Regions from separate parts of the Notoacmeibacter ruber genome, predicted to be linked through region 1. Evidence: predicted binding sites of a transcription regulator. Region 1 holds the regulator's gene; each other region holds the start of a gene.
What was found. Region 1 encodes LexA, which represses DNA repair genes until DNA is damaged. Its sites were predicted from a motif close to TGTTCNNNNTGTGTTCNG; they were not measured.
Positions count from the first base shown of each region.

Region 2: D8780_RS10170 (ImuA family protein) is a predicted target of LexA. The motif match lies at 1,662-1,679, and genes of this name have one in related genera.
Region 3: radA (DNA repair protein RadA) is a predicted target of LexA. The motif match lies at 2,598-2,615, and genes of this name have one in related genera.
Region 4: D8780_RS03560 (PA0069 family radical SAM protein) is a predicted target of LexA. The motif match lies at 2,485-2,502, and genes of this name have one in related genera.

Region 1 is NZ_RCWN01000001.1:1,442,674-1,447,282, reverse strand. Features, by position in the region: gene gltX (glutamate--tRNA ligase) at 1-287, opposite strand, end outside; gene D8780_RS06840 (ComEC/Rec2 family competence protein) at 551-2,782, shown strand; gene lexA (transcriptional repressor LexA) at 2,808-3,527, opposite strand; gene D8780_RS06830 (molybdopterin molybdotransferase MoeA) at 3,619-4,609, opposite strand, start outside.
Region 2 is NZ_RCWN01000001.1:2,132,584-2,137,192, forward strand. Features, by position in the region: gene hmgA (homogentisate 1,2-dioxygenase) at 1-1,004, opposite strand, end outside; gene D8780_RS10165 (MarR family winged helix-turn-helix transcriptional regulator) at 1,111-1,560, shown strand; gene D8780_RS10170 (ImuA family protein) at 1,747-2,376, shown strand; gene D8780_RS10175 (Y-family DNA polymerase) at 2,279-3,808, shown strand; gene D8780_RS10180 (error-prone DNA polymerase) at 3,818-4,609, shown strand, end outside.
Region 3 is NZ_RCWN01000001.1:1,020,285-1,024,893, forward strand. Features, by position in the region: gene purF (amidophosphoribosyltransferase) at 1-500, opposite strand, end outside; gene D8780_RS04800 (CvpA family protein) at 559-1,113, opposite strand; gene radA (DNA repair protein RadA) at 1,187-2,584, opposite strand; gene D8780_RS04810 (YbaN family protein) at 2,705-3,133, shown strand; gene alr (alanine racemase) at 3,124-4,236, opposite strand; gene D8780_RS04820 (replicative DNA helicase) at 4,233-4,609, opposite strand, start outside.
Region 4 is NZ_RCWN01000001.1:760,226-764,834, reverse strand. Features, by position in the region: gene D8780_RS03585 (S49 family peptidase) at 1-176, shown strand, start outside; gene D8780_RS03580 (hypothetical protein) at 233-412, shown strand; gene D8780_RS03575 (4-(cytidine 5'-diphospho)-2-C-methyl-D-erythritol kinase) at 409-1,326, shown strand; gene moaB (molybdenum cofactor biosynthesis protein B) at 1,329-1,889, shown strand; gene D8780_RS03565 (glycosyltransferase) at 1,902-2,417, opposite strand; gene D8780_RS03560 (PA0069 family radical SAM protein) at 2,555-3,709, shown strand; gene D8780_RS03555 (ribonuclease HII) at 3,865-4,566, shown strand.

The DNA.
Region 1 (4,609 bases):
TGTCCTGCCTCCAACAGCTGCTGGGCGATCTCGCGGTGGCGTCCGGCGCATTCATATTGGGAGACCGGCTCTCCCTGCCATCCGAGCTCAAGCCAGGACAGCCCTTCGAGAATGGCCGCCGTCGCTTCTTCGGTCGAGCGGGCGCGGTCCGTATCCTCGATACGGAGCAGCATCGTTCCCCCGTGCCTTTGCGCAAAGAGCCAGTTGAAAAGAGCCGTGCGGGCGCCTCCGATGTGAAGGAAGCCGGTGGGCGAAGGGGCGAAGCGCGTGACAATTTTATCGGTCATAAAATCTCGGACTGCTTTGATGACATTCGGCCTTCGGATTTTTGCAAGGCCGGTCCGCCCGTGTAGCATAGGTCTGCGGCGGTGCAAGGCCGAGCCGCGGATGAGGCGATATGAGCATGAACCCTGTTTCCGGGCAGCGAGATATCGATGAACGGCGGCTCGTCGATGGCGTCGTCTCTCACCTGCGCGGCGACCCGGCGACTGACGCGAGATCCTCATTCGAACCAGGCATAGAGAAACGTTCGACGAATTCGGCGCAACGAATGGCCCAAGCTTTGCGCGGGACGTTTCGAAAAGCCCGATCGCTTCTGATAGAGGAAACCGAACGAGGCAGCCTCTTCGTTGCTTCCGCACTTCTCTTCGCTAGCGGAGCGTTTCTCTATTTCGCCATGCGCGCTCCCCTTGAGCACTGGCAGCTCATCGCGATAGGCACGCCCGCTTTGGCTATCGCTTTTGTCCGGCGGGGGCGAATGAGTGGCGCGATTTTTCTGCTGCTGTTCGCCATGCTTGCGGGCGCCGCGACCGCTGCAATGCATGTGGCCTTCCGCAATCACCAGACCCTCGGCTCACCCGTCGCGACAGTGCTCACGGGGCGTATTCTCAACAGTGAACGGCTGGGAGATGGGCGCCGACGGCTGGTTCTCTCGGTCGTGGAAACAACCCGACCGGAGTTGCGCTATGCGCCTGACAAGGTGCGCGTGACCATACGCGGAGGCAGTTCCGAGGCCCAAGCGGGCGAGGTGGTGAGGTTACGCGCACGATTGCTGCCGCCATCCGGGCCAGTCCGACCTGGCGGATATGATTTTTCCTTCAATGCATGGTTCGACGGGCTGGGTGCCATCGGTTTCGCCCTGGGAAAAATGGAGCGGGTGAAGATAGCGCCTTCGCCCGACATGGCGGAACAGGTGAAGGCAAGGGTCAATCGGCTGCGCGAGACGATCGACCGACGGATCGCGATGGTTCTCAACGGGCCGAGCGCAGCCATCGCATCCGCTCTTATTGCCGGTTACGGCGCAGCGATCGGGGACGACGAACGCGAAGCGTTGCGGGTTAGCGGCCTGGCGCATGTTCTGTCCATCTCCGGCCTCCATATGGCCCTCGCTGCGGGCACGGTCATCGGCGCCATCAGGCTTGCCCTTGCCCTGTTTCCAACAATGGCGGCGCGGTATTCCATCCGTAAATGGGCGGCCGCTGGAGGTCTTTTGGCGGCTGGTGGCTATCTTGTGCTCAGCGGCGCGGCGATCGCTACACAGCGCAGTTTTATCATGCTGGCGATCATGCTCGCGGCGCTGTTGTGCGACCGTACCGCTATCACCATGCGCAACCTGGCATTGGCCATGGTTCTGGTGGTTCTGATTGCGCCTCACGAGGTCATAGGGCCGAGTTTTCAGATGTCTTTCGCGGCGACCGCCGCGCTCATCGCGGCGTATCGCTCGCACAGCCTCTGGCAGAGGCGGCGACACCTCGCCCGCGAGAGCCGTGCCGGTGCAGGCCTGCTGAATTTACCGGTTCGTTTCGGAGCGGGTATTCTCGCCACGACGCTTATTGCCGGCGCCGCCACGACCATCTTCGCGCTGTGGCACTTCCAGCGGGTCGCGCCGCTCGCACCGCTCGGCAATCTACTCGCGGCGCCGGTTATCTCTATCCTTGTCATGCCGATGGCCGTTCTTTCGCTTCTGCTCATGCCGTTCGGACTCGAAGCACCGTTTCTCAAACTGATGGGTGAGGGCATCGAGGCGATGCTATGGATCGCCAGATTTGTTTCGGAAATCTCGCCCCCCGATCGTGCCGGGCTCGTCGCCGGCCAAGGCGTTATGCTTCTGACAATCGCTCTGGCCCTGTTTGCCGTCCTGCAGACCGCCCTGCGCTGGACAGCACTTCCGTTCGCGATCATCGGCCTCGGCCTGCTGGGGACCGGCGAGAGGCCCGCCGGTTTCATTCTGGATAATGGGCGCGCCGTCGCGCTGGCGGGTGCCGAGGGTACGATGATCTCCAATCGGGCGAGACTATCGAACTTTGTCGGCGATCAGTGGATGGCTGCGCTCGGCGCTGAACGTCTCATCGGTCCCCAAAAAGTTGTCGAACCGAGTGGCGCCCCTATGATCGCACGATCTGACGAGCGTTTCTTCTGCAGCGAACGCCTTTGTCTTTACGACCCACCCGACAGCCTCCCCATCATATGGCTGAAATATGCGGAGGATCGCGCGTCATGGTGCGGGCGCGCCGCCATTATCGTCATTGGGGACACGACGCAGCCCAAGGCCGGACGATGCTCCACGCGTTCACCGACCCTTACGATCGATCGCATGGATTTGGCCAAACACGGCTCCGCCGCTCTGTGGAGAAAAGAGGGCGGCGGCTGGAGCGTCAGCTATTCGTTCAAAGACATGTCGATGCCCTGGCACGATGCCAGGCGATGGAGCCGCCCCGCCCGCGGCCTGCCAGACTGGACTCCGCGCAAACGCGATACGTCTGGAGACAAGGACAAACCCTGAAAATCGCTGCGGGCCGAGCCGCGCCTTAATACCGGCGCAGGAGGCCGACAAGGCGACCCTGCACCTTGACCCGATCGGGGGGGAAGATTCGCGTCTCATAGGCGGGATTGGCTGCCTCGAGTGCGATGGAGGCTCCCTTGCGGCGAAAGCGCTTCAGCGTCGCTTCCTCGTCATCGACGAGAGCGACCACAATATCGCCCGGATCAGCAACGGTGCCATCCTTGATAATGACCGTGTCACCGTCGAGGATACCCGCCTCGACCATCGAATCTCCGCGCACTTCCAATGCGTAATGAACGCCGCCGGCGATCATGGATGGCGGAACCGCGATACTGTCGGTCTGCTGCTGAATAGCGGAAATCGGAACACCCGCGGCGATGCGGCCCATGACCGGAACACTGATGCCAGATTCATTGGCGGCCTCAGACGGGCCGCGACCAGGACCCGAAGAAGAGGGCGCTTCTTTCTTCTTGCCGAGACTGCCTTCGATGACAGAGGGACGAAAACCCGTATTGCCGCCCGGCGCAGCCGTATTCGGCAGACGGATGATTTCCAGCGCACGCGCCCTGTTCGGCAGACGGCGGATGAAACCACGCTCCTCCAGTGCCGTAATCAGTCGGTGAATGCCGCTTTTCGATGCGAGATCGAGCGCATCCTTCATCTCGTCGAAGGACGGTGGAATGCCTGTCTCCTTCAACCGTTGGTCGATATAGAGAAGAAGTTCACGCTGTTTCTTAGTCAACATCGCTGCGCCTCGCAGAATCAAAGCGATACATAGAATGAACAGACACTATCTGTTCTTCTCATGTTCTGCAAGTAGGTCCCGCAGGGTAAGGTCAGCGCCAGAGGTCGACAAGTACCTTTTCGCCAGGTTCAGCAGCTGGCGCGTGCGGCGGGCGAACAATGAGCGCGTTGCCGATGGTCATGACGCGGAGGAGGGAGGAATCCTGCGAACCGGCCGGTTCGACCGTCCAGCAGTCGCCATCATAGGAGGCCGAGGCGCGCATGTAATGCTGGCGACCGGAATTGGCCTCGAGATGTGCGGTCAATTGGGCCGCCACTGTCTTCGGTTTGTAAGTGGAGCCCAGAAGCCGGCACAGAAGAGGGCGCAGGAAGAGGTGCGCGCAGACCATGGAGGAGACAGGATTGCCCGGCAGGCCCAGGACGTGAATGCCGTCAAGCCGCCCCACCATGAGGGGCTTTCCGGGCCGCATCGCGATCTTCCAGAAATCAAGGACCATACCAGCGTCGACCATGGCCTTCTGCACCAGATCGTGGTCACCGACCGAAGCTCCTCCCAGCGTCACGATGACGTCGCAGTCCTGCGATTGAGCCTTGTCGATCGCGGCTTGCAGGGCCGCAGGCTTATCAGGCGTAATCCCCAGATCGAGTGCAACGCCGCCCATCTCGCTCACGATTGCGGAGATGCCATACGTGTTGGAAGCGATGATCTGACCGGGAGCGAGGCTTTCGCCGGGCGCTTTCAGTTCGTCGCCCGTGGCGAGAATGGCGACGCGCGGCTTGCGGTGGACGTCGACGGTGGGATGCGAGGCTGCGGCAGCGAGGGAGAGGGCAGCGAAATCAAGTTTCGTTCCGCTTTCCAGCATCAGATCGCCCTCGGAAAAGTCGACGCCGGCAGGCCTTACATGCCGTCCCACCGGTTCCTTTTGGGTCGGTCTGACGGTTTTGTCGTCAATACGTTCGGCATTTTCCTGCATCAGAACCGTATCGGCGCCGTCCGGCATGGTCGCGCCGGTAAAAATCCGCACAGTCTGGCCCGGTTCGACAGAACCAGGGAAGGGGTGTCCGGCGGCCGATTCGCCGATC
Region 2 (4,609 bases), 690 kb from region 1:
CGTTCGCGGAACAGTACGAAGTCGATATTGGCGGTGCCCGGTACGCCCGACGGTGCCGTCAGAACCGTGAAGATCGACGGATCGGGATGGTCGAACAGGATCGCGCCGACCGGGCAATAAGTCTTCAGGTCGTACTTCACCGGAGCATAATTGCCGTGCCAGGCAACGACATCGAGCGGACTGTGATCGATCTCGGTCGTGTGGAACTGGCCGCACCATTTCACTGTGACGGTCGAGGGTGCATCGCGATCCTCGAAAGCAGCGACCGGCGTCTTGAAGTCGCGGCGGTTGGCCATGCAATTGGCGCCAATCGGTCCACGCCCCGGCAATTCGAATTTCTGGCCGTAATTTTCGCAGACGAAGCCGCGCGCCGGCCCTTCGATGACCTCCACCCGATAGACGAGGCCGCGCGGCAAGACGGCGATTTCCTGCGGTTCGAGATCGATGATGCCGAGCTCCGTGGAGAACCGCAGGCGGCCCTGCTGCGGCACCACCAGCAATTCGGAGTCAGCCGAATAGAAATAGTCGTCCACCATCGATTCGGTGACGAGATAGATATGGGTCGCCATGCCGACCTGCGTATTGACATCCCCAGCGGTCGTCATGGTCCGCATACCGGTCAGCCAGTTCATACCGCCCTCGGAATGGGGCACCGGATCCCAGCGGTACTGGCCAAGCGAGATCACGTCCGGATCGACATTCGGCGCACTCTTCCAGTACGGCAGATCGATCTTCTTGAACCGGTGCGTATGCTTGACCGACGGCCGGATACGATAACACCACGTCCGTTCGTTCTGGTGCGCTGGCGCAGTGAAGGCGGTGCCCGTCAGCTGCTCGCCATAGAGGCCGTAATTGCATTTCTGCGGGCTGTTCATTCCCTGGGGAAGAGCACCGGGCAGCGCCTCGGTCTCGAAATCATTGCCAAAGCCGGGCATATAGCCTTCAGTGGTGCCGATGGGCGTCGCTGCCTGCGTCAGAGCCTCGGTCTTCGTCTGCTTGTTCATGTCGATCTCCTCCCGACAATTTGCGCAGGAGCCTAATAGTTGCTTTTGTAACTATCAACCCGAAAGATCGAGCCGATAAAACAGATGAAGAGGAGAAAGAACCACGATGACTGAGAGCGGTGCGTTCGATCTGAAAGGATTTCTCCCCTACCTTCTGAACCAGGCGGCCGAAGAAACAAGCCTCCACTTCAGCAACACCTATCGCGAGCGTTATGGCCTGTTGCGAACCGAGTGGCGTGTTCTGTTTCACCTTGGCCGTTATGGCGATCTGACCGCTTCGCAGATCAGCACCATGGCCAAGATGCATAAGACGAAGATTTCCCGCGCCGTCAGCGCCTTGGAAGACAAACACTTTCTGAAGCGCGATGAATCGCGCGAGGACCGGCGCCGCGAAATCCTCTCTCTGCTCCCCCAGGGAAAGGCGGCCTATGACGACCTCACTGCGGCGGCCGAGATCTATAATAGGGAGTTGGCCTGCCAGTTTTCGCCGGAAGAATGGGCTATCCTGAAAGACAGCCTGACGCGGCTTGCCCAACTGCCGCAAACCGGAGAATAACGCGGGCCAACAGACGGCATATCGCCCTCGACCCTCTCTCTTTCCGTTCCGACAGCACGCGTGAAAGCGGACTCCGCTTGACTCTCAGCAATAACCAGAATTAGAACATAAAGAGAACATTTAGACCCTGATGACCCATGCCTGATGACCGGATTTCACGCCCGAATTTCGGCAAGGGAGCCGTCTGTGTCCGTCCCCTTGCCAGATGGGCGGCCCCGGCTTGCCGAAGCCTTTTCCTCGCGCTCCGCAGATGGGGCCAATACGGGATTCGTGCTGGCGCATCTGAGCAGGACGACCCGGCCGTTTCTGTGGATCACCGACCGGCTGACGCTATGCGAAATCGGCGAGCCCTATGCGGTATCCAGACCTTTCATTCGCGCGCGCTTGTCCAGACCCGCCGATGTATTGATCGCTGCCGAAGAGGGGTTGCGCTGTGGTGCGCTCTCGGCGGTCGTGGCGGAAATATGGGGCAACCCGAAAGTGCTGGACTTCACCGCCAGCAAGAGATTGGCCATGCGGGCCGAGACCAGCGGCACACCGTGCTGGCTGATCCGTCATGGTGCGAAAGCCGATCTCAGCGCCGCGCGGGACCGCTGGCGGCTGCACTCGCTTCCCTCTGCTCCGCTCCCTTACGATCCGAAAGCGCCAGGCGGCTCGCTCTGGCATGCCGAACTGTTTCGCTCCCGTGACCGGCGCCCGGGCCACTGGGTGGCATCCTATGACCGCGCGGCGCATCGTCTCCATCTGGCTCCCGCGCTTTGCGATGGAACGCTGGCTGGCGTGGCGGAAGAGGCAGGCAGACGAGCCGCCTCCTGACCTGCCGCTCGCTCTGATCGCGGACGGCCCGAAAGGCCCGGTCATCCATGATCTCAACGAAGGGGCCAGAAAAGCCGGCGTCCGCAAGGGGGCAAGAGCCGTCGACATGCGCGCCCTTTGTCCGACGCTTCAGCTCGAACAAGCCAATCCTGTCGGCGACAGGGCCGCGCTGGAAAAGCTGGCCTTCTGGTCGCGCCGCTGGTGTCCCTGGAGCGTGGCTGAAGGCAGCAACGGCTTGCTGCTCGATACCACCGGTTCCGATCATTTGTGGGGCGGAGAAGCCGCCATGCTGGCCGATATGGAGGCGCGATTTGGCAGCCTTGGCTATGGCTGCCGCATTGCCATCGCGCCTACCATCGGCGCCGCCCACGCCTTCTCTCATTATGGCGAAAGCCATACGCTCTGCATGGAGCCGGCGGCGGACCTTGCGTCCCTGCCGGTCGCGGCCCTTCGGCTGGAGGCCGAGACCGTGCTGTTGCTGCACAGGTTGGGCTTGCGACGGATCGCCGACCTGATGAAGATGCCTCGCCTGCATCTGACACGGCGTTTCTCGCGCAGCGAATTGTCCGCCAATCCCCTTTTGCGTCTCGATCAGGCGCTGGGGCGAACGGAAGAACCCCTATCCGCGCCAAACGAAGCGCCGCATTTCGCTGTCCGCAAGAGACTGGCCGAACCGATCATCGACCCTGTCAGCCATTTACCGGAACTGTGCGACCGGCTCTGCGAGATTCTTCTGGAGCCGGGGCAAGGCGCCAGGCGTGTCCGTCTCTCCGTTTATCGGACGGATGGAGAAACAAGCCGTATTGAAGCGGCCACGGCCGCACCGACACGCGACGCAAACCATATGGTTTCGCTCTTTGCCGAGCGGGTCGAAAAGCTCGATCCCGGCTTTGGCTTCGACGTCATCATGCTGGAAGCTCTGGCAACCGAAGCCATGAATACGGTCCAGTCGGATCTGACCAGCCCGCTCGGGGACGACCTCGATCTGCCTCGCCTTATCGACCGGCTGACCAACCGCTTTGGCAACACAACCATCTACTGCCCCCACCTCTACCCAAGCCATGTGCCGGAACGGGCACGCCGAAACGGCGCGCCTCTGGCGGAGCAGGAAGACGCCGTCGACGAAGCAGAAAGGAAAGAACGCCCCCTTCGCCTGCTCGATCCGGCCGAGGAGGTGCGCGTACTCTATGCCGTGCCGGAGGGACCGCCCGCCCAATTCGTCTGGCGCCGCCGCCCCCATCGCATCGCTCGCTATCAGGGGCCCGAGCGGATCGCTCCGGAATGGTGGCGCGACCGGTCAGGAACGCGGCTTCGCGATTATTACAAGGTGGAAGACGCAACCGGCTGCCGGTTCTGGATCTATCGCGAAGGCCTGCACGATGACGGTCGCGGCAGCGAACCGCGCTGGTTCCTGCATGGCCTTTTTGCGTGAGGCTGCACCATGCCGCAGAACGACCACCAGCACCCGCGCAAGATGATCAGTGGAGACTTCACCGCTAACCCCCGCACGCCTTATGTCGAGCTCGGCGTGATGAGCGCCTTCTCCTTTCTTCGCGGCGCCTCCGATGCAGCGGAACTGGTCGGCACCGCCTGGGCGCTTGGCTATGATGCTCTCGGCATTGCCGATATCAACAGCATGGCCGGTGTGGTGCGCCTTCATGCCGATGCGGTGAAAGCCAATATCCGCCCGGTGATCGGCTGTCGCCTGCACCTGCTGACCGGCGAGGCCTTTCTGGCCTATCCGAGCGACCGCGCCGCCTATGGCCGGCTCTGCCGCCTGCTCTCCAAGGGAAAGATGAACGATGCCGAGGGCAACTGGCAGCAAAAGGGTGTGTGCGACATCACTTTGGGTAATCTGGCCGCCCATGCCGAAGGCACCCAGCTTATTCTTCTGCCGCCGGACGATCTGCCGGAGGATCTCTCCTACCTGACGGCCAGTCTGCCGACGCTTCGTCATCTGGCGGCCTGCCACCATTATCGGGGCGATGACCGCGCACGCATCAACCGGCTCGACCGGATCGCCCGGCAGAACGGGTTGGGCCTGCTGGCCACCAACGACGTGCATTATCACGAGGCGGCGCGTCGCCCGCTGCAGGACATCATGACCTGCATCCGCGAAAAGACCACGATTCAGAAGGCCGGCTTCCTTCTCGACGCCAATGCCGAGCGGCATTTGAAGTCACCACAGGAGATGGTTCGCCTGTTCGCCGAATGGCCGCACGCTGTCGCCGCA
Region 3 (4,609 bases), 420 kb from region 1:
TCGTTGAAATTGGTCTTCTCGCTTGTCGCCACCAGATGCAGAAGCGTTTCGGTGTCCGACGTGGACGAGATGATGGCTCCACGCTTCTGCAGAACGCGCTGGATCGTCATCGCATTGGTGATGTTGCCGTTATGCGCGACGGCGAAACCGCCGTCCGCCAACTCGGCGAAGAGCGGCTGGACATTGCGAAGGCTCGATTCGCCGGTGGTCGAATAACGCGCGTGGCCGATCGCCCGGTGGCCCGGTAGGCGATCCATCACGCTCTGCTTGGTGAAGGTGTCGCCGATCAGGCCGATATGCCGCTCGACGTGGAACTGTGCGCCATCGAAGGATACGATCCCCGCCGCTTCCTGTCCCCGATGCTGAAGGGCGTGCAGCCCGAGCGTGACGATGGGAGCGGCGTCCTGCCGTCCGTAAATGCCGAACACGCCGCACTCGTCGTGAAACGCATCGGCTTCGTTATCCCAATCATCGGAAATGAAACGGTCGGTCTCAGCCATTGCACTGCCCTGTCATCGCAAAAGGAGCAAGGCCACCCGCAAGAGGTGGCCAGCCGTTTCAGTTCTGTGTCGCGTCTTCATCACCAGGCTGGGCCTCGGTGTCGTCTTCGTCGTCCAGAAACCGGTCGAATAGGTCGCGTTCGGGATCTTCAGGCAGGAGCGAGGCAATTTCCTCGCCTACCGGATCCAGGATCGCCCGGCACTTGGCGTTGGCCACCCATTCCGGCGGATTGCCGGCGACCAGCCACTGGAAGAAAAGCAGAGCTACAGCCAGAACGACCACGCCTCGCGCCACGCCGTAAATGAAGCCCAGCGTACGGTCCAGCGCGCCGGCCCGACTGTCGATGATGAAGTCGGCGATGCGCATGGTGATGATGGTGACGATGATCAGAACGATCAGGAAAATGATCGCCGCCGCGGCGAGATCGGCATAGATCTGCCGGCCAAGCGGTTCGAGAAGATAGGGAGAGAGAAACGGATAGGCGATCCACGCGACAATGCCGGCGATGATCCAGGATGCGATGGAGAGCACTTCACGAGAGAAGCCCCGAACCATGGCAAGAAGCGCCGACACCAGCGTGAAAACAATGAAGATGCCATCCAGAAGTGTCATATTATCCGTCTATCTGTCCGTGTCTCGGTCGGTCTCTCTCAGCATGGGACTGCGACCGCTTCACGGCAGACAGTCAGGCCGCTTCTTCACGCGCCGAAATTTGCGAGGAGCCTGCGATGGAGGCAACCAGATCAACCAGAGTCTCAGGCTGCGAGAGCCGTAACGCCTTGGTTCCGATTTCCTCGGTACTCGCCGGAAGAACAGCCCTTTCAAATCCCAGCTTATGCGCCTCTTTTAACCGCTGGATGGAATGGCCGACCGGCCGCACCGCCCCGGAGAGACTGATTTCGCCGAAATAGACGCAATCGGCAGGCAGAGCAAGCCCGGCCAGCGACGATACCAGCGCGGCGGCGGCGGCAAGATCGGCAGCAGGCTCGGTAATGCGATAGCCTCCGGCGACATTCAGATAGACATCGTGTTGTGAAAAGCGGACGCCGCAATGGGCTTCCAGCACGGCGAGGATCATGGAGAGCCGACCGCTGTCCCAGCCGATCACCGAGCGGCGGGGCGTGCCGAGTGGGGAGGGCGCGACGAGCGCCTGGATTTCCACAAGAATGGGACGACTGCCCTCCATGCCTGCAAAAACGGCTGCGCCTGGCGATTTGCCGTTGCGCTCGCCCAGAAAGAGTTCCGACGGGTTGGCGACCTCTGCCAGCCCCTTGTCGCTCATCGCAAAGACGCCGATCTCGTCGGTCGCGCCAAAACGATTCTTGACAGTCCGGAGAATCCGGTAGGCTTGGCCGCCATCGCCTTCGAAATAGAGCACGCCATCCACCATGTGCTCGACCACGCGAGGTCCGGCGATCTGTCCGTCCTTGGTCACGTGTCCGACGAGCACGATTGCCGCGCCGGTCTGTTTGGCATAGCGGATCATGGCTGATGCGCTGGCGCGTACCTGAGTAACGGTGCCGGGTGCACTCTCCACGCTGTCGGTCCAGAGAGTCTGAACCGAGTCGAGAATGACGAAATCCGGACGCGGACCGTCAGCGAGGGTTGCGAGAATATTCTCCACATTGGTTTCGGCTGCGAGCATCACCGCGCTGTCCGCTGCATCGAGCCTGCGAGCCCGTAAGCGGACCTGCCCGGTGGCTTCCTCACCCGAGACATAGATGACACGACTTCCTCGACGAGCGAGGGACGCCGCCGCCTGCATCAGGAGTGTCGATTTTCCGATTCCCGGGTCGCCGCCCAAAAGAAGCGCAGAGCCGCGCACGAAGCCGCCTCCGGTGACGCGGTCCAGCTCAGCAATCCCGGTTCGGATGCGTGGCGCCTCCTGCTGCTCGCCGTCCAGCGTGACCAGTTCCACAGGCCGGCCTTTTTTCGGCGCGCGTTGATGCCCGCCGCCGACACCGCCGCCCGCCTGTTCCTCGGCCAGCGTGTTCCATTCGCCGCATCCATCGCATTTACCCTGCCAGCGCGGATGAACTGTGCCGCATTGTGCGCAAATGAAACTGATCTTCTGACGGGCCATGAATATCCTCGAATGTTCCTCTTTCGTTCATATCGCAGAATCGAGCATCTTGCCAGCCGAAAACACGATTGTCTGATCCGCGCTGTCGATTGCCGCCAACTGCGCTACAGATGAAAAGGAGTGACTTTCGATTTTCCTGCGCAAGGGGAAGCAGTGGCGGTGATGCGTTGGTTCTGGATGGCAGCGGGATTCACCGCGCTGATACTCGGCTTGCTGGGGGTGGCGCTGCCCCTGCTGCCGACTGTTCCGTTTCTGCTTCTCGCGGCGTTCTGCTTCGCTCGTTCCTCGCCGCGTCTTCACAATTGGTTGGTCAACCATCCCCGGTTTGGCCCACCCATCATGGATTGGCATCGTGAAGGTGCGATCTCGCTCCGCGCGAAGAGGCTTGCCACGCTCTCCATTGTTGCTGTGTTCGGTTTGTCGGTTGCTATGGGGTTGGGTGTCACCTTGCTGGCCATTCAGGCGATAACGCTCGCATGTGTGCTGGTTTTTATTTGGACGCGGCCCCATGGAGCGCGGTCCCTGGCGACGACAGACGATCAAACGTAACGGCGATCGTGTCGGCGCCCGAGCGCCGTCAGGACCTCGTAGCCGATCGTTCCGGCGCGGCGCGCGACGTCATCAACTGAAATTGCGTCACCGATGATTTCCACCCACTCGCCTTCCTGACAAGCCGAGGGTGGCACGTCGGTTGCGTCGAAGATGGAAAGGTCCATGGTGATCCTGCCAAGGAGGGGGAGGGCCGTGCCGCTATGCATCGCATAAGCGCCCCCGGGCACCGCGGAGCGGAGCGGCACACCGCTGCCGGAGGCCGAACGCAGGAAGCCATCCGCATAGCCGATGGCAACCGTGGCAAGGCGACTGTCTCGCTTGAGGCGGTGGCTATAACCGTAAGAGACCGCTTCGCCAGCCCTTGCTTCGCGAAGCTGAATGATTCGGGCGGAAAGTCTGATGACCGACGAGATGCCGGTGGTCCGCGGTCCCGCCGATCCGCCATAAAGCGCAATACCCGGGCGGGTCAGATCGAAATGATAGTCGTCACCGAGAAAAACGCCGGCGGAATTGCTGAGAGAAAGTGGCACGCCTTCAAAAGCTTGGCTGATTTTCTTGAATCGCTCTCTTTGCTCTGCACTTGCCCGAATGTCGGGATCGTCCGCGCAGGCTAAGTGACTGATGAGGAGCGAAGGCCGGACATCTTTGCCTATTCCCGCCGCCTGGTCGTCAGTCAGGCCGAGCCGGTTCATCCCCGTATCAAGATGGAGCGCGAAGGGAAGCCCCGTCGTGAGCCAGTCGGTCAATTGCCGTGGGGTATTGATGACGGGTCGAAGGGAGCAATCCGCCATGGCCTGGGCCGCCGCCATGCTCCATGGCCCCGAAAGAACGTAAATCGTCGCATCAGGTCGTATCGGCCGCAGCGCCGCACCTTCCTGCGGGGTCGCCACGAAAAACGTTCGACATTCCGGCAGAGCCGCCGCAACGCGCTCAACGCCGAGACCGTAGGCGTCGGCCTTGACCACGGCCGCGCATTCGGCGGGCGCTGATCGAAGCCGCAGCGCTTCCCAGTTGCGGCGAAGCGCCGAAAGGTCGATGGTCAGTATCGTCCCGGGAAGGCCGTTCACCTCTTTTTCGACAAGCGCGGCCGCCGCCGTCACTCGAAGCGCTCCGGCAGACGCTCCTCATCCGCCAGATCGGAGAATTTCGTGAATTCGCCTTCGAAGCCGAGGTCGACCGTGCCGGTCGGTCCATGACGCTGCTTGGCAATGATCAGTTCCGCCTTGCCGCGGACCCGGTCGAATTTCTGTTGCCAGTCTTCATGTTCCGGTGTGCCGAACTCCGGCTCCTTGTTCTGCATGTAGTATTCATCGCGATAGACGAAGAGCACAACGTCGGCATCCTGCTCGATCGAACCGGATTCACGCAGATCCGAAAGCTGCGGACGTTTGTCGTCGCGCGATTCAACCTGTCGGGAAAGCTGGCTGAGCGCGATGATCGGGGTATTGAGTTCCTTGGCCAGGGCCTTGAGGC
Region 4 (4,609 bases), 680 kb from region 1:
TACGCGAAAAGTATGGTGACTCGGTCAAACTGAAGCCGATCACCCCATCTGGTGGGCTTTTCGGACGCCGTATCTCGCCATTCCGCAACGATTTCTCGCAGGCCGGCTCGGCTTTGGCGAACGGCCTCTTCGAGACAGCTCAGGAGCGTCTTCTCTGGCAGCGATTCGGCCTTTAATTTTTGCCACGATCCGGCCATAAGATAGCGGGTACCGAACATGGCGGGAGACGAGCATGCCGCAACTGATCATTGCCGCTCTGGCGGGCGTCGCCGCGGCCGCTGCCTACAGGATGTATCAGAACGAAAGCGACCGGGTCGGACGCACGCTTCGCGATACGGAAGACAAGACGGACGAGTCACGTGGCACGCTGGTTCGCGATCCCGAAACCGGTGAGTACCGCCTGAAACAGTGACACCCTTCCAGAATGCTGAGCCGCCCCGCGGCTCCGCAAGCATCCTTGCGCCTGCGAAAATCAACCTTGCTCTGCATGTGACAGGCCGTCGCGACGATGGCTTTCACATGCTCGAAACGCTTGCTGTCTTTGCGTCCGCCGGTGACCGGCTGACAATTGTTCCCGCCGCTTCGGACAGCTACGAGGTTGTTGGGCCCGGCAGGGACCCACTGCCGGCGCGGAACGACAATCTGGAACCGCGCGCGCGAGACCTCCTGCGAAGCCATTTCGGTGATGATGCCTGCCCGCCGGTCGCAATCCGGCTGGAGAAGCACCTTCCCGTTGCCGCCGGCCTCGGTGGTGGGTCCGCGGATGCCGCCGCAACGCTTCTTGCCCTGAGCGAACTATGGGACCTTCCGCTTGATGCGGACAACGGCGGCTTGGCCAAATTCGCGCTTTCGCTCGGCGCAGACATTCCGATGTGTCTTCAATCGCGTACGGTTATCGCTGCCGGCATCGGCGAGAGACTGACACCCGTGGAAGGCTGGCCCTCTCTGGCGATCGTTCTCGTCAATTCCGGAGAAAAAGTTTCGACGGCCGACGTTTTCGGAAAAATGGAAAAGCCGGACAATCCCCCTCTTCCACCCCTGCCCGCGATAACTGGGTACGACCAGGTCATCGGCTGGCTCTCCCGCACGCGCAACGATCTGGAGGCGGCTGCGATAGCGGTGGCTCCGTCCATCTCTGACACGCTAGCCGAACTCGAAAGTCAGGCACCGCTTTTCGCGCGGATGACAGGCTCCGGGGCAACTTGCTTTGCGATTTTTCCTTCACTCGCCGTAGCGGAAGACGCAGCCGACGCCATTCGCCATCGCCAGCCTCACTGGTATGTCGAGGCAACACAAACCATTGAGGGCCGAGGAGCCATCACATGACAATGAGCCGCATCGACGACAGGCGCCCCTTCATTCCGGTGGGCTTTGGCATCGTCACTGTTTCCGACACCCGGACGCTCGGTAATGACCGGTCCGGAGACCTGCTGGCCGAACGGATCGCCACGGCCGGCCATACCCAACACGCGCGCGAGATCGTGCGCGACGAGGTTTCCGACATTCAGCGGATTGCCGGCGAGTGGTCGTTGCGCGACGAAATCGATGCGATCATCTTCACGGGCGGCACCGGCTTTACCGGCCGCGATATCACCCCCGATGCGCTCGAGCCGCTTTATGACAAGGCGATGGATGGCTTCTCGGCGATCTTTCATCGCATTTCCTACGAGAAGATCGGCACTTCGACCATCCAGTCCCGCGCCAGCGCAGGGCTGATCAATCAGACCTTTGTCTTTTCGATTCCCGGCTCCACGGGCGCCTGCAAGGACGCCTGGGACGGCATTTTGCAAGCGCAGTTCGACTACCGGCACATGCCATGCAATTTCGTGGAGATCATGCCGCGCCTCGACGAACATCTAAAGCGCGAGGGCGGGCGAAAGAGCGTCTGATAAAGGCAATCCCTATCTTTTGGACGTGTTCCGCCCGGCGGGATGCAAATCCACATCGAGACGCCGACTCGCCAGGCCGCGTCCGATGCTCTCCAGCGGCTGATGCGGCTTGCACAGGGCCAATGCCTGCCTTTTGGTAATGAGCAATCCGGCATAGAGCGGGCTTTGCCGGCGCACACGGCTCAGAAAGGGTGGTCGGGATATCTTTGAAAGCCGGAAGCGCGCCGCTTTCACATTCGCCGCCATATGCTCGCCGACGCTTTCACGCCATTCGCCTGCGGGCCGACTACCGGGCTCCAGCAGCAGGAGCCACTCCGCCTTGGCCCTACGCACCGCGGAAAGGGCATCGCAGCCGCTCAGAAAGGTGCAACCCGTCATCTCCGCGACCTTGCGAGTGTGATCACTTGAGCCGGTATCGCAGACGATCACTTCGCGGACGGTGCCGTCGACGGCCGCCGAGATCAGCGAGCCGAGCGTACGTGCTAGCGCTTCTTCGTCATTATGGGTCTGGATCAATACACTGAGCATCCCTTCCTCTACCGCAGGGTCAGAGAAGTGCAAGCCCACCAGCAGCATCCAAAGCCTGGAACCTTTTTGTTCTTGATATGTTCTATTTCTCTGATAGCTTACGTCTAGAAGAACGTTAAGCGAACGGAGATTCGCCTATGGAGCCCATTTCACAAGCGGACCGCGGCGCGTTCAGTGCGGGCCGTAGCGCCTTGGCCAATGCCATCATCGATGGATCTGGTCTTCGCATCGACCATTCCAGGCGACGCGGAAGAGGCGCCGGCATCAATACGTCCGGCCGTTTCGAGCCTGTAAGCCGTGAAGGCTTCGACGATGGCTGGCAGACGATGGAGGACCTGCCGCCCTTCAGGACGGAAGTGCAGGTCGAGCGACCGCGCAAGGTCATCACGCGAAACGATTCGCCCGATATTTCCTTTGACCGCTCCATCAACCCCTACAGGGGTTGCGAGCATGGCTGCGTCTACTGTTTCGCGCGGCCCAGTCACGCCTATATGGGTCTGTCGCCTGGGCTGGAGTTCGAAAGCCGGCTCTTCGCCAAGCCCGACGCGCCGCGCCTGCTGGCTGCCGAGCTTGCGAACAAGAATTATGAGCCGAGAACCATAGCGATCGGCACCAATACCGATCCCTATCAGCCCGTCGAGAAAGAATGGCGGATCATGCGCCATATTCTGGAAGTTCTCGAAGCGGCCAATCATCCGGTCGGCATCGTGACCAAAAGTGCTCTCGTTATGCGCGATATCGATATTCTGTCTCGCATGGCCGAGAAGGGGCTGGCCAAGGTGGCAATATCGGTCACGACATTGGATCGCCGGACAGCGCGTTCGATGGAGCCGCGCACATCCACACCAAGCAGACGACTCGAAGCGATTCGCGCCCTCTCCTCCGCCGGCATTCCGACATCGGTGATGGTGGCTCCGGTCGTGCCCGGCCTGACCGATCATGAGATCGAGCGTATTCTCGATTCCGCTTCGGCAGCTGGAGCGACCGAAGCGGGTTACATCATCCTCAGGCTTCCACTCGAGGTCGCGCCCATCGTCAAGGACTGGCTGCTGCGCGAGCACCCCGACCGCTATCGGCATGTGCTGTCGCTGGTCCGTTCGATGCGAGGTGGCCGCGATTACGATGCCGAATGGGGCAAGCGCATGAAGGGCTCCGGGCCGTATGCCTGGCAGATCGGCCGTCGTTTCGAGATCGCGGCAAAGCGTCTCGGACTGAATCAGGAAAAAAAGGTTCTGCGGACGGACCTGTTTCAGCCGCCTCGGGCGGAGAATGAACAGCTCATGCTGCTCTAGACAATCCTGAGATCGGGGTACGCGCGGCACCCTCACCGTGCGTACCCCTTCCCAAGGGCGGTTTTATTCATGGCCGCCTTTGGAAGCCGGGTCCCGCCATGCGTCCTTCGGCGGGGCTTGAAGAGAATCGGGAGCGGTGCGATGGTCGCCCGCCTATGCCTCGTCCGCGTCCCGATTCTCGAACGGCTGCCCTTCCGCTGGATATGCCGCCTGCCGCGCCTGATTTCAGGACGGAGCGCGCGTGCTATCGCGGCGGTGCGCGCCTCGTTTCAGGGGTGGATGAGGCCGGGCGTGGCCCTCTTGCGGGTCCGGTTGTTGCAGCCTCTGTCATTCTCGATCCGAGGCGCCTGCCGAAAGGTCTCAATGATTCCAAGCGCCTCAGCGCTGCGCGCCGCGAAGAGCTCTACACGCTGATCATGAAGAAGGCCGTTTCGGTCTCGGTCTGCGCGGTCGGTGCGGAGACCATCGATCGGATCAATATTCTGCAGGCCAGCCTGCTGGCCATGCGCCGTGCAATATGCGGCCATATCGATCCGCCCTGCATTGCTCTGATCGATGGCGACAAGCACCCGGCGGGGGCGCCCTGCGAAACGCGCATCATGATCAAGGGAGACCAACGAAGTCTCTCCATCGCAGCCGCGTCGATTGTGGCGAAGGTGACGCGTGATCACATGCTGGCGCGCTGTTGCGAGCAGCATCCGACCTATGGATTTTCAGCGCATGCGGGTTACGGAACACGCGTTCATCGCTCGGCGATCACGGCCCATGGGCCTGTGCCTCGCCTGCACCGCCTCAGCTTCGGCATGCTGCGGCTGCCACCACCGGAAGCACCGAAGAAAGATGAGTTCCACATCTGAGCGCGCATAAAAAAAGCGCCGATGCCGGCGCTTTTTCCTGAAC